Regions from separate parts of the Microbulbifer sp. Q7 genome, predicted to be linked through region 1. Evidence: predicted binding sites of a transcription regulator. Region 1 holds the regulator's gene; the other holds the start of a gene.

What was found. Region 1 encodes sigma-54, which starts transcription at its own class of promoters, with help from an activator protein. Its sites were predicted from a motif close to TGGCACANNNNTTGCNNT; they were not measured.
Region 2: a site for sigma-54 is predicted at 3,364-3,381, ahead of galU (UTP--glucose-1-phosphate uridylyltransferase GalU). Genes of this name have one in related genera too.

Annotation. Positions count from the first base shown of each region.
Region 1 covers NZ_LROY01000002.1:1,991,093-1,998,366, forward strand. Annotated here, with positions in the region: gene AU182_RS14030 (KpsF/GutQ family sugar-phosphate isomerase) at 397-1,368, shown strand; gene AU182_RS14035 (HAD family hydrolase) at 1,417-1,980, shown strand; gene lptC (LPS export ABC transporter periplasmic protein LptC) at 2,070-2,633, shown strand; gene lptA (lipopolysaccharide transport periplasmic protein LptA) at 2,620-3,165, shown strand; gene lptB (LPS export ABC transporter ATP-binding protein) at 3,250-3,975, shown strand; gene AU182_RS14055 (RNA polymerase factor sigma-54) at 4,209-5,684, shown strand; gene hpf (ribosome hibernation-promoting factor, HPF/YfiA family) at 5,854-6,147, shown strand; gene ptsN (PTS IIA-like nitrogen regulatory protein PtsN) at 6,202-6,663, shown strand; gene rapZ (RNase adapter RapZ) at 6,761-7,274, shown strand, end outside.
Region 2 covers NZ_LROY01000002.1:2,143,672-2,150,945, reverse strand. Annotated here, with positions in the region: gene AU182_RS14650 (TcfC E-set like domain-containing protein) at 1-922, opposite strand, end outside; gene AU182_RS14645 (hypothetical protein) at 981-1,517, opposite strand; gene gltX (glutamate--tRNA ligase) at 1,836-3,311, shown strand; gene galU (UTP--glucose-1-phosphate uridylyltransferase GalU) at 3,555-4,466, shown strand; tRNA gene AU182_RS14630 (tRNA-Ala) at 4,651-4,726, shown strand; gene AU182_RS14625 (ABC transporter permease) at 5,223-6,014, shown strand; gene AU182_RS14620 (ABC transporter ATP-binding protein) at 6,011-6,700, shown strand; gene AU182_RS14615 (hypothetical protein) at 6,713-7,274, shown strand, end outside.

The DNA of each region.
Region 1 (7,274 bases):
GGCAAGCCATCCGGCGTACCCGAAACTCGTCACAGCCCTCCCACCTCGTCCCTAGTTTGTCTGGGTAGCTGACAATAGCGGCGGCAAACTATACCATGGCCGCGCTTTGGACAAGCGGCACTGGATCACTTTCGCGGGGCCATCTGCCTGCACAGTGGCAGGCTCGCAGGCGCCCAGATCCACACTGGCTGTGACCTTCTCTAAAAGGTTAGCACGTCAGTAGCCGGCACAGCGGAAGCGTTAACCGCATCCGGGCCACTACTATAAAAGGAAGCACCGGTATGCCCGGCAGCGCCCTACGGCGGCCGCCCCGTCCACCATTTTCTAGAATCAACCGAAGTATCGCGGCCAGCCGCCCCACACGGCGCCGCCCTGGATCATCCAGCGAGAGTTATCATGGGAAAAGATCTGATCATACAGGCCGGGCGCCGCACCATTGCCATGGAGACCGCGGCCGTAGCCGCCCTTGAGTCGCGCATCGGCGCCGATTTCAAGCGGGCCTGCGATTTGATCCTGGAGTGCAAGGGTCGCGTGATTGTTTCTGGCATGGGGAAATCTGGTCATATCGGGCGCAAAATTGCCGCCACCCTCGCTAGCACCGGCACACCGAGCTTCTTTGTGCACCCGGGCGAAGCTAGCCACGGGGACCTGGGCATGATCACCCGACAGGACCTGGTCGTTGCCATTTCCAATTCGGGCTCCTCTGCCGAGGTTCTCACCCTGCTTCCGCTACTCAAGCGCCTGGGCATCCCCCTGATTAGCATGACCGGCAAGCCGGACTCCCCGCTTGCCCAGTCCGCCGACGTGAACCTGGATATTGCGGTCGACACGGAGGCCTGCCCACTGAATCTGGCCCCTACGTCGTCTACCACCGTCACCCTGGTAATGGGCGACGCCCTCGCCGTGGCGCTGCTCGAGGCCCGCGGGTTCACTGCCGAAGACTTTGCCTTCTCCCACCCCGGCGGCGCGCTCGGCCGCCAGCTGCTGCTCAAGGTGGAGGACGTGATGCACGCCGGCGACGAACTGCCTCAAGTGGCCCCCGATACACCTCTGGCCACCGCCCTGCTGGAAATGACCAGTAAAGGATTCGGCATGACGACAGTGGTCGATGGCGCTGGCCAGCTGCTCGGCGTGTTTACCGACGGCGATTTACGTCGCGTCATCGACCAGAAATTCGAGCTGGACAGCGCCACCATGGCCCAGGTCATGAGCCGTCGCCCCAAGACCGTCGGCGCGCACACGCTCGCCGCGGAAGCATTGCGGATCATGGAAGACAACAAGATCACCGCGCTGGTGGTGGAGGACGCCGAACACCACCCGATCGGCCTGCTGCACATGCACGACATACTGCGCGCGGGTGTGATCTGACAGACCGCGACACTCTGGATACAGGAAAAGGAATAAAGGAAAAGCCCCGTGAGCCACACCAATAACGCGCCCAGCGACCAGGAAATCCAGGATAGACTGAGCCGGGTCCGCCACCTGATTCTCGACGTGGACGGCGTACTGACCGACGGACGGCTGTACTTTGATAATCACGGCAACGAACTGAAGACCTTCCACACCCTGGATGGGCACGGCATCAAGATGCTGCAGCAATCGGGTGTGGCCGTCGCCATTATTACCGGTCGACGCAGCTCGCTGGTTGAAAAACGTGCGCACGACCTGGGTATCACCCGGCTGATTCAGGGGCGTGAAGACAAATACAGCGCCTTTCAGGAGTTATTTGCCAACGAGCCCTACGCACTGGAAAACATTGCCTACGTGGGCGATGACTACCCGGACCTGCAACTGATGACCCGCGTCGGCTGCCCAATTGCCGTCCCCGACGCGGCACCACCGGTAATTGAGCGCGCACTGTTCACCACCGAGCACAAAGGCGGGCTTGGCGCAGTCCGGGAAGTCTGCGACCGCATCATGCAGGCGCAGGGCACCTTTGAAGCCGCACTGGCACCCTATCTGGCGCAGGCTGAAAAATAATTGTCGGGCCGGAACCTGACCGCACCAACACAGACTAACTGTCAGGCCCCGTTTGACGGGCTGGCAGGCTAACAGGAAACACTCGATACATGCGCACCTGGCTACCACTGGTGATTGTGGTGATGCTGATTTCCCTGGGGCTCTGGTTCGCCGAGAGCCCGCCGGAACAGCTGATGGGCAAGCGCCCCACCCAGCAGGAACACAACAGGGCCGCGGACCTTATCATCCGGGGCGCCCGCACGCGTCACTACGATGTGAACGGCAACCTCGCTTATGAAGTCGATGCCGAGCGCGTCACTTTTTTCCAGTTTGCCCGACGCGACCGGGCAGATCTCACTGAGCCGCGCATGATGTTTTACCAGGGTGAAGACTCCCGCTGGCGCACGGAATCGCGCTCTGGTGTCGCCTACAACAATGGGCAAAGGGTCGTACTGAAGGGGGATGTCTCCATCAAGGAGCTGCCGGGGCCAGGTATTACCCTGCGGACACCGAAAATCGAAATCAGGCCTCGCGAAGAATTCGCCGAGACTGACAAAGTTGTTACCATTACCGACGGCCCCAACCTCACAACCGGCAAGGGCCTCCGCGCCGATCTAAAACAAGACAAGGTGGAAATTCTGTCCGATGTGGAAAGCCGCTATGAAGTCCGCTAATACCGCCCGCACACTGCTCGCAACCACGTTGGCGGCGGTGGTCGCGCTGGCCAGCCTGCAGGCGCAGGCTCTACCCAATGATCGCCAGCAGCCTGTGAAAGTATCCGCCGACAACCTGGAGGCCAACCGCAGCAAAAACCTCTCGGTCTATAGCGGCAATGTGGTCATTACTCAGGGCTCCCTACAGATCCGCGCAGACCGGGTCGAGGTACACGGCAATGCCAGCGGCGAAATCCGCAAGGTGGTCGCCGTCGGCACCCCTGCCCATTTCCAGCAGCAAGTGGAAGAAAGCACCAGCCCGGTCAAGGCGCGCGCCCGGCGAATTGAATTTCTGGTGAGCACCGATGCCCTGCAGCTGACCGGTGAAGCCTTCGTCGACCGGGACGGCAACACCCTCTCCGCCGAGCGCATCGATTACGACCTCAATAGCGAGCAGATGCAGGCCCAGGGCCAATCGGAGAAGAAGCGCGTGGAAATGATCTGGAAGCCCGAAGCGCAGCCCGCCCCCAAACCGGTCGAAGACGGCCAGTAGGCCATCCGCCCCATGGGGCCAGCGCCTGCAGAACTCACCAGACAGATGTGGCCATTGCCACTGCACTAGATACCGGAATTCGCCATGCCGACGCTCAAAGCGTTACATCTCGCCAAGCAGTACAAAAAACGCAAAGTCGTTCAGGATGTGTCCGTGAGCGTATCCAGCGGGCAGGTGGTGGGCCTGCTGGGCCCCAATGGTGCCGGCAAGACCACGTGTTTCTACATGATCGCCGGCCTGGTCCAGGCGGATGCCGGCCAGGTCATGATCGACGACGAAGATATCACCGGTCTTTCCATGCACGGCCGCGCCCGCAAGGGCATTGGCTACCTGCCTCAGGAAGCATCGGTATTCCGCCGCCTGACCGTGGCGGACAACATTCTCGCCATTCTCGAAACCCGCAAGGACCTCAACCGTAGCCAGCGTATGGCGCAACTTGAGGCCCTGCTGGAGGAATTCCACATCACCCACATCCGCGACAGCCTGGGGATGGCGCTGTCCGGCGGCGAGCGCCGTCGCGTTGAAATTGCGCGGGCCCTGGCGACCAACCCCGCCTTTGTCCTGCTGGATGAACCCTTTGCCGGTGTCGACCCCATCTCGGTCAACGATATCAAGCAAATTATCCGCCATCTGCGGGACCGCGGTATCGGCGTACTGATTACCGACCACAATGTGCGCGAAACCCTGGATATCTGCGAGACCGCATTTATCGTCAGCGAGGGGCATATCATCGCCCACGGTGACCCAAGAGACGTGGCAGAAAACAAACAGGTGAAAGATGTCTATCTGGGACACGAATTCACCATTTAAGCGGTTTGCTAGGGGTTCATCTGCCCCGCGCCCCATTCTGTAGGCCGCTATCACACACAGCAACCTTGTGACCGGATCCACAAAAATTTTCGGCATGCTTATTGCTTAAGCTGCCTCTTGTGTTCCGATTTGCCGCAAGGTAGTCTGCAGGAAATGAGCTTTACGCCGCCGTATCAAGCATCAAATCTGCTGCGGCGGGCCAACGCCAGAATTTTCTGCCGGCAAACCCCCATATGAAGCAGTCACTCCAGTTAAAACTCGGCACACAGCTGACAATGACACCGCAATTGCAACAGGCGATCCGCCTGCTGCAATTGTCGACGCTGGATCTGCAACAGGAAATCCAGTCCGCCCTAGACAGCAACCCCCTGCTGGAATCCGACTTCGACGAACACGCCGGCGAATCCCATCAGGACCAGAACACCCCCGCGCAATCCGAAACCAAAGAGCCGGAAACCCGTGCGCAGGAAGCTGCCCGAGAGACGCAAAGCGAGTCTACGGCCGAGGGTGACTGGAACAGCGAAATCCCGGACGACCTGCCAGTCGATACCCGCTGGGACGACATTTACACCGGCGGTAGCTACAGCGGTGGCGATGGCGATGAGTACGCGCTGGAACAGCGCAACGCGGCCTCCGAAAGCCTGCAGGACCACCTGCTTTGGCAGTTAAACCTGACCCCGCTGACGGATATCGACAAGCTGATCGGCGAAACCCTGATCGACGCCATTGCCCCCAACGGTTTCCTCGACGCGGACCTCGACGAGGTGGCCGCAACCTTCGAGGTGGAGGCCGACGAGGTGCTGACCGTACTGAAAACCATTCAGCAGCTGGAACCCGCGGGCTGTGGCGCCCGCGACCTGCGCGAGAGCCTGCTATTGCAATTGCGCCAGTTGCCGGAGGAGACACCGTGGATCACCGAGGCCCTGCTGGTAGTGAGCCAGCACCTCGACCTGCTGGGCAAGCGGGACTTCCGCCAGCTGACCCGCCGCACGCGGCTCAACGAGTCACAGCTAGGCGAGGTCATGCGACTGATCCAGACCCTCACCCCGTATCCAGGGGAAGCCTTCGGCGGTGAAGAACCCCAGTATGTGGTGCCCGATGTGATCGTCAGCCGCAAGCACAATCGCTGGGTGGTCGAGCTCAACCCGGAAACCACCCCCAAGCTGCGTATCAATGACACCTATGCCTCACTGATCAAACGCGCCGACAATTCCAGTGACAACAATTACCTGCGCGACAACCTCCAGGAAGCACGCTGGTTCCTGAAAAGCCTGCAAAGCCGCCACGAGACACTGCTCAAGGTAGCCAGCTGCATTGTGGAAAAACAGCAGGGCTTCTTTGAGCTGGGGCCGGAGGGTATGAAACCCATGGTACTGGCGAACATTGCCGAGACCATCGGCATGCACGAGTCGACCATTTCCCGGGTAACCACCCAGAAGTACATGCTCACGCCCCGCGGCGTCTTCGAGCTGAAATACTTCTTCTCCAGCCATGTGAGCACCGACTCCGGGGAGGATGCCTCATCCACCGCCATCCGCGCCCTGATCCGTAAGCTGATTGATGCCGAACAGCCACGCAAACCGCTGTCAGACAACAAAATCACCCAGGAACTGGACTCCCAGGGTATTAAAGTCGCGCGGCGCACGGTCGCCAAGTACCGAGAATCCATGGGTATTCCCTCGTCCAGCGAGAGAAAGCGACTGGTTTAACTGCAGCAGTCACTGATTGCGGGAATTTCCTTCGTCGCCTGCACACTTTCTGTACAACCAATGGCTATACATTGAGTGTATCCTTCCATTCTGGCGCACTTCCTAGTAGGGTTGCCGCCCTGTGCGGGGGTCCAGCCAGATTTGTGTTGCACCCGATGAGGAGAAATCCATGCAGATCAATATCAGTGGCCACCATGTAGACGTTACTCCGGCCATTCGCGATTACTGCCAGACCAAACTGGACAAGCTCTCCCGCCACAATGACCTGATTACCAATACTCAGGTCATCCTTTCCGTCGACAAACTGATCCAGAAAGCCGAGGCACGGGTTCACGTGAACGGCAACAAGGATATTTTTGCCGATTCGGAATCTGAGGACATGTACGCAGCGATCGATTCGCTGACTGACAAACTCGACCGGCAACTGCTGAAACACAAAGAGAAGTTGCGCAGTCACCGCTAGTCGTAACACAACCAGGTTACCGGCTGGCCTGCACCGCTAGATCATCAGTACGTTATGACATTGGAAGCATTACTCTCTCCCCGCCTGAGCCTTTGCCATCTGGCGGGGAGCAGCAAAAAAAAGCTGTTACTCAACATCGCCCAGGCGATTTCAGAGCAACATCCCGATCTGGACTCTGACACGATCTTCAACCAGCTGGTCGCCCGGGAGCGCCTCGGCTCTACCGGTATCGGCGAGGGTGTCGCCATTCCTCACTGTCGCCTGCCCGGTTGTGCGGGCCCGATCGGCGTACTCTGCACCACATCCCCGGCGGTGGACTTCGATGCCATCGACCGCCAACCGGTGGACTTGCTGTTTGCCCTGTTGGTACCCGAAGACTCGGACCAGGAGCACCTGGACACCCTCGCCGAAATTGCTGCCCTGTTCAGCGACAGCCGCGTACGTGAAAAGCTGCGCGCGGCCACCACCAGCGACGAACTATACGCACTGGCCATCAACAGCGCTGCCGCGGCATAATAGGCCGCGAATGCCGGCGACAGCCCGTTGCCGGTGCCGCTCAAGTTAGCCACTCTGGCCGCATACTGCGCCGGATTCAGCAAGGAGTGCGTGTTCTATGCGACTGGTCATAATCAGCGGCCGCTCGGGCTCCGGAAAGAGCTCCGCGCTGCAACTGCTGGAAGATGTTGGCTTCAATTGCATCGACAACCTCCCGGCCAGCCTGCTGCCCGAACTCATCCGCCGAGTCGCCGAGCAACCCTCCCAAGAAAACACCCAGCTGGCGCTTGGCATCGACGCCCGCAACCTGTGGCACGATGTGCGTCAGGCTCCCAAGGTCATCAACGACCTGCGCGACAGCGGCATCGATTGCGACGTCATCTACCTGGATGCGCGCTCGCCGGTACTGGTGCAACGATTCAGCGAGACCCGCCGCAAACACCCCCTGAGCGACAGCCACACCCACCTGCTTGAAGCGCTCAATCGCGAGAAGGAGCTGCTGGCACCGCTCGCGTCCATGGCCGACCTGGTCATTGATACCAGCAGCCTCAGCCTGCACCAGCTGCGCGACCAGATGAAATCCCGGGTCGTGGGCAAAGACTCGCCCGGCATGGCCATCCTGTTCCAGTCCT
Region 2 (7,274 bases), 150 kb from region 1:
CGAGCATTTCGCTATGGATCAGGCGGCCATCGCGAAACACTTCCACGCGCCCGCGCGTGGGCATGTGAACCTCAATGGGGGTGCCTGAATTGATATGGGTATCGATACGGGTGTTATCGGATCGATAAAATTCCAGGCCGTAAATACTGCCCAGCCCGAGAAAGCGCGAGCTGTTACCACTGGGCTGGAACAGGCCCGCGGAAACCGCGCGCCCGCGAAAATCCCGGGTCCAGTACAGATCGGAAACCTCGAGCCGGGACGCGCCTTGTGGGCTGTCTGGGCTTTCACTGAAAAACAGGTTTCCGCGAACCGAGGACTCTCCGAAGCTGACGATCGACTCCGAGTTCAGCGTGTAACTCTGGTTGCTCTGTACCTGATCGTCTCCGTCACTCTGCGAGCCGGACCAGCTGCCGGAAAACTGCTGGCTTACCGCGAACCGGTTAGTGGCTGCCGGAAGGAAAGGGTCGGCAAGGATTTCACTGGTGTAAAGAAAATCCGGGCCGATAAACAGGTCGACGCGAAACTTGCTGGAATCGTAAATCACCTCCACTACCTCGGCATCGAGCACGCCACATCCAGAGCGCACGCTGTTTTTGCAGGCTCTTGCGGAGTTTGCCGGAAGTGTCTCCTGTAACCGATCAACAATACGCTCAGGCTGTTTAAGCGCGGGCAGAAACTGAAGAATTTCATCGGGTGTTTCAAACTGGAAGGTGTTTGGCGTAACCGTCGCGCGTTGGTTTGCGCTGAGAAGTCGTCCACCGTAATAGACATCCACCACCACAGTGGCTGGTTCGGTAATGTCCTCAAAGCCTGCCGGTGCCGCGGTTTCCATAGAGAATGCAGCAGCGGCCGCCGCATGCACGGAATTGCTGCCCACGATAAACAGGCTGCAGAAGAAGCTTAGGGGGAGGGCGCGCTTCATAAGAGGTGTTAAATAATGGGCCGCGCCAGATAAGCGCGGCCCGGATCGCGCGAGGCGATTACAGTGCGGTGACGGTAACCGTCAGCACGTCGGAGTAGTTGGTGGCAGTTGCAGTGTCAGGAATGTCTGCCGGATCAACCTCTACCAGGATCTGGGCGTTGTCAGTAGTGCCGCCTGTACCATCGCAACCCAGGGTGCCGAGGGTCTCACCGTTCACGTCAAAGCCGGTACTGTGCGCGGCCGTTGTGCCATCGCTGGCATCGGAGTCGTGATCGTACAGGACGCTGTAGGGAATATTGACGGAGCCGTCGGTCAGCAAGAAGCCGTTGTTGCCGCCGGTAAAGGTGATGTTGTAGTTATAGCTTGCCAGACCGCCCACGCACAGGTTGCTTACACCGGTGTACATCAGAGTGGTAGCGTTCTGAGCGAGATCGATATCATCGAGGCCGCCGATGGAGATCAGCTTGTCGATCAGCAGGTTTACGGTCAGATTACCCTCAGAGGTCACACCGTTCTCGCCGTCGGTGGCGGCAAAAGCAGAGGTTGCTGCCAGGGCTGCAGCGGCGGCCAGAGAGCGAAGCGCAAATTTTTTCATTGGTATTTCCCTAAATCCCGAAGTGTTGTCGTTATGGGGCCGTACATTTTATGTGCCAGCCCTGGCGTCGGCTACCGTGAATTGGCGGTAATTCCTCCAATTTCGTCGACATAGCAGCAATGATACCTATTATGTGACGCTAGTCACGGATTTTTATTTGCAAATCGACATGCCTGCAAAATTAAGTCTGTTTAGTCTGGTAGGACAGGTTCGGGTGGGCGCGTTTTGGTCTGTGCGGCCACTCTTGCCGGCGATATAATGCCGCGCCTTTATCGTCTATCTTCCTTTTCCAGTCACCAGTCCAACATCAGGATTCCAATGACCGTAAGAACCCGTATCGCGCCATCTCCCACCGGTGATCCCCACGTAGGTACCGCCTATATTGCCCTGTTCAACCAGTGCTTCGCCCAAGCCCAGGGCGGCCAGTTTGTACTGCGTATCGAAGATACCGACCAGGCGCGCAGCACCCCGGAATCCGAGCAGGCGATCCTCGACAGCCTGCGCTGGCTGGGGCTCGACTGGCAGGAAGGCCCGGATGTGGGCGGCCCGCACGGCCCCTACCGCCAGAGCGAGCGCGGCGACATCTACAAGCAGTACTGTGACGAGCTGGTCGCCAAAGGCCACGCCTTTCATTGCTACCGCACTGCGGAAGAATTAGATCAATTGCGCGCGCAGCTGCAGGAGTCCGGCAAGGTAACCCTCAAGCCGAGTGATCTCGCGCTGCCCGCGGAAGAAGTCGAGAAGCGCAAGGCGGCGGGTGAGCCCTACGTGGTGCGCATGAACGTGCCGGAGTCCGGCACCTGTGTGGTGGAAGACCTGCTGCGCGGCACCATCGAGATTGACTGGGCCCAGGTGGATGCGCAGGTGCTGCTCAAGTCCGACGGCATGCCCACCTATCATCTGGCCAACGTGGTGGATGACCACCTGATGGAGATCACCCACGTACTGCGCGGTGAGGAGTGGATCAACTCTGCGCCCAAGCACAAGCTGCTGTACGAATACTTCGGCTGGGAAATGCCGGTGCTCTGCCACCTGCCGCTGCTGCGCAACCCGGACAAGACCAAACTGTCCAAGCGCAAGAACCCCACCTCTATCCTTTATTACCAGCGCGCCGGCTTTATGCCGGAAGCCCTGCTGAACTACCTCGGTCGCATGGGCTGGTCCATGCCGGACGAGAGCGAGAAGTTCACCCTGGCTGAAATGCTCGCCCATTTCGACATCCAGCGGGTATCCCTCGGCGGCCCGGTATTCGATGTGGAGAAACTGAGCTGGCTGAATGGTCTGTGGATCCGCGAGCTGGAAGACGAGCAGCTGGCCGACCGTCTACAGCAGTGGCTGCTGAACCGCGAAAACCTGCTCAAAGTGCTGCCCCAGGCCAAGGGTCGCATGGAAACCTTCGGTGACTTCCTGCCGTTGGTCAGCTTCCTTGCTTCTGGCAAGCTGCCGCTCAGTGAAGAGAGCTTTGCTGGCAACAAGCTGGCGCTGGACGACCAGAAGAAGCTACTGCAATTCACCCTGTGGAGGCTGGAAGCGCTGCGCAGCTGGAGCAAAGACACCATCTTTGCCACCGTCAAAGAGCTGTCTAACCAGATGGACATCAAGCTGAAGGACTTCAATGCGCCCTTGTTTGTGGCCATCAGCGGCACCACCGCCAGCTTCTCGGTGATGGACGCCATGGAACTGCTCGGCCCCGACCTCAGCCGCGCCCGTCTGCGCCAGGCCGTCGAGGTACTGGGCGGTGCTGGCAAGAAGGTGCTGAAGCGCTGGGAAAAAGAGTTCGCGAGCCTCGGCTAAGCCGGCCTGAACAGGGGTTTGCGTGTCATCGATGCCACTCGGGTATCCGAAGTGGCATTTTTTTTGCCTGTCTAAACGTCATACTCGCCGGGTGGCAGATTGTTGAATTAAGAGACAGTTTGTATCAATCGCCACATATTATGTGACAGGTGTCACACAATGTGGGTAGAATCCGGCAAGCTTCAGGAATCGAAGGGTTAGGGAGTTAACCCGGAAGTAATTTAAAGAAAAAAGGAAAAACTTATGACCGCAGTAAAAAAAGCAGTCATCCCTGTTGCGGGTTTGGGGACCCGTATGTTGCCCGCCACCAAGGCCATCCCGAAAGAGATGCTGCCGATTGTGGACAAGCCGCTTATCCAGTACGTGGTAAATGAAGCGGTCAAAGCCGGGATCAAGGAAATTGTCCTGGTCACCCACGCCAGTAAAAACGCCATTACCAACCACTTCGATACCTCGTTTGAGCTGGAAGCCCAGCTGGAAAATCGCCTCAAGCGCCAGCTGCTGGACGAAGTGCGCGCGATCATCCCGCGTGATGTCACCGTGATTTCCGTGCGCCAGGCAGAGGCGAAAGGCCTCGGCCATGCCATTGCCTGTGCCCGCCCGGTGGTTGGCGACAACCCCTTCGCAGTGCTGTTGCCCGACGTGCTGGTGGATGAATACGCCGCCGACCTCACCAACACCAACCTCGCCGCGATGGTGCGCAACTTCGAGCAGACCGGTGCCAGCCAGATCATGGTGGAGTCCGTCGACTGGGAAGATGTGAGCAAATACGGCGTGGTGGATTGCCTGGGTGCAGATCTCAAGGTGGGTGGTGTTGCCAAGATCGACGGCATGGTAGAAAAGCCCAGCGTCGATGCCGCCCCCTCCAACATGGCCGTGGTTGGCCGCTATGTGCTGCCCGCCGAAATCTGGTCCCTGCTGGATCAAACCCAGCCCGGAGCAGGTGGTGAAATCCAGCTGACCGACGCCATTGACGAGCTGCTGAAAGTCCAGCAGGTCGATGCCTACCGCATTGTTGGCCACAGCCACGATTGCGGCAACAAGCTGGGTTACATGAAGGCCCAGTTCGAGTACGGCCTGCACCACCCGGATATTGGTGCCGGACTGCAAGAGTTCCTGACCAAACAGAAGCCACGGGTCGAAGCCGTCGCCTGAGGCCCTGCTGCTGATGAATACAGGGCCAGCGGCTGACCCTGTATTCACCAGAAACCGCGGGCGCCTATCTCCTAGCGGTTTCTAACTAATTGATTAAAAAGTCGTTTTTTCTGGTTGACACCCGAAGGGCCGCTGTTAAAATGCGCCTCGCTTTCGGGGGAAACCCAAGCAAGAAAGCAACTTTGGGGCTATAGCTCAGCTGGGAGAGCGCAACACTGGCAGTGTTGAGGTCAGCGGTTCGATCCCGCTTAGCTCCACCAAATCAAAAAAGGCCGCATCCGAAAGGATGCGGCCTTTTTTGATTTGGCAGTGCTGCCCGTGAGCGAGGCAAGGCCCCGGTTCACAAGGACCCGTAGGCGACGCAGAGCGCCGAGAGGCGACCCCGAAGGGGTGAGCAGGCAAAGCCTGCGAATCATCCCGCGCAAATGAACAAGAATTCCGCTGCGGGGGCGAATGGGGCCACTGCACGAGCATCCGATAGGATGCGGCATTTTTTAATTTGGCAGAACTGCCCGTGAGCGAGGCAAAGCCCCGGTTCACCTCATCGCTTTCGTGTAATGGTGTGTAATTAAATTACAGGTGTTTTTAGACGTCCGTTCTTGTACACTTCTGCGCCTAAAAGTTGGAACTCCGTCACACTTTTTGTGGTTGAGTAGTCGAGAAGGATCTCTTGACAGTATTTTTCCCGAACTTTCGGGGTCGCCGTGGGGACAGTTTGGCGACAAACCGGCACAAACAAGAATCCGAACGCTCAACATGCATCCAGCACACAACCGCAGCCCGTGGCAAATCCAGCGCGATGTTATTCACGCGCTGCTGATCCGCGAGATGAAGACCCGCTTTGGCAAGTGGCGTCTAGGCTATGCGTGGGTGTTGCTGGAGCCAGCCATGCACATCATGCTGCTGGCGGCCATTTTCAGTTTCATGGGACGGGAGTTCTACCCGGGCATTCCCACCATGCTATTTATGCTGGCCGGAATCGCGCCCTTTATATTCTTCAGTAATTGCTTCAGCAAGGGCGTCGCGGCTGTAGAATCCAACCGAGGCCTGTTCAATTACCGTCAGTTGCGCCCGTTTGATGCGGTACTTACGCGGGTGCTACTGGAATTCGCCATTTACCTGGTCAGCCTTTTTGCGCTGCTGGTTATTCTCGCCTGGTTCGGCGTTACCGCGCGCTTCAACGATTTCCTGCTGCTCGTTGGTATCAACCTGCTGTTTTTCTGCTTCTGCCTGGGGATCAGTCTCACTATGTGTGTGGTGGGTACAAAATTTCCCGAGGCCGCCAAGTTTGCCCCGATGATCGTGCGCCCGCTGTACTTTATCTCCGGAGTGTTTTTCTCCCTGGAGCAGGTGCCGCAGGAGTATCACGGCTACCTCTCCTGGAACCCGTTGCTGCACATGATCGAGCTGACTCGTGAAGGGCTGTTCGCCAGCTACCACGGCATGTTTGCCGATCTGCCGTACCTGGCGACCAGTTCACTGGTCATGCTCGCATTTGGTCTTCTGGTCTACCGCAGCCAGTGGCGAGACATGGTGCGCAGCCAATGATCGAGTTGCGCAATCTCACCAAGTCATTCCGCACACCGGCCGGCCGCAAGGTCTTGTTCCGCGATGTGAATGCGGTTTTTCCGGAAGGCAAGAACATCGGCATACTTGGGCGCAATGGCGCTGGCAAGTCCACGTTGCTGCGGATTATGGGCGGCATCGACTACCCGGATTCAGGGCGCGTGATTACCGACCAGCGCATTTCCTGGCCCATGGGGCTGTCTGGCGGCTTTCAGGGCAGTATGACCGGGCGCGAAAACGCGACGTTTGTCTGCGGCATTCATGGCATCTGGGGCAGTGCCAAAAGGCAAGTGCTCGAGCGGGTGCAGGAATTTGCGGAGATCGGTGACTACTTCGACGCGCCGGTAAAAAGTTATTCCTCCGGCATGCGCTCGCGGCTTGCCTTTGGCCTGAGCATTGCAGTGGATTTCGACTATTACCTGGTGGATGAGGTGATGTCGGTGGGGGATGCGCACTTCAAGCACAAGTGCGAGCAGGTTATCGCGGAAAAGCGCAAAACCGCCAACTTCATTATTGTGGCTCACAGTATGCCTATCTTGAAGAAAAACTGTGACGTGGGGATTTATCTTGGCCCTTCCGGACTGCAGATTTTCGACACCGTACAAGAGGCGATTTCCGTTTACCAACAGGGAATACCCAAGCCCGCAAACGCCGCAACGGGCGCATAAATAGAAAGAGTTATGGAAACAGCAGAAAGAACACCGGCAGTGAGTGAGCAGAAAGCTGCAGACGCAGCACGCAAAATCACCCGCAAGCTGTCCGCAGCAAGTATTGGCGCGGTGCCTGCGCGCGCAGCGCGTTGGCGCGGGCTGCTCCTGTGCGTTGTGTTACCACTGGTGCTGGTCAGCGGATACTACCTGTTCTGGGTGTCCGACCGATACGTGAGTGCCGCTCAGTTAATCGTTAAAGACAACAGCAGTGGTCAGGGTATGTCTTCCACTCTGGGCTTTCTGGTGCCGGGTATGGGGGGCGACTCTCAAGATGCCTTCCTGGTGGTGAACTACATCCAGTCCCTGGATATGGCGCAATATCTGGATCAGGAACTGGGGCTGGCTGATTACTACAAAAGCGATAGCTATGACGTATTTTCCCGTCTCGCGGTCGATGCCTCCCAGGAAGATTATCTCGAGTACTACCGCAGCCATATCGGCATCGGTCACGATGAGGCTACCGGCATCATCACTATCGAGATGCAGGCGTTCGAGCCCGCATTCGCCCAGCAGTTGGTCGAAACGGTCATTC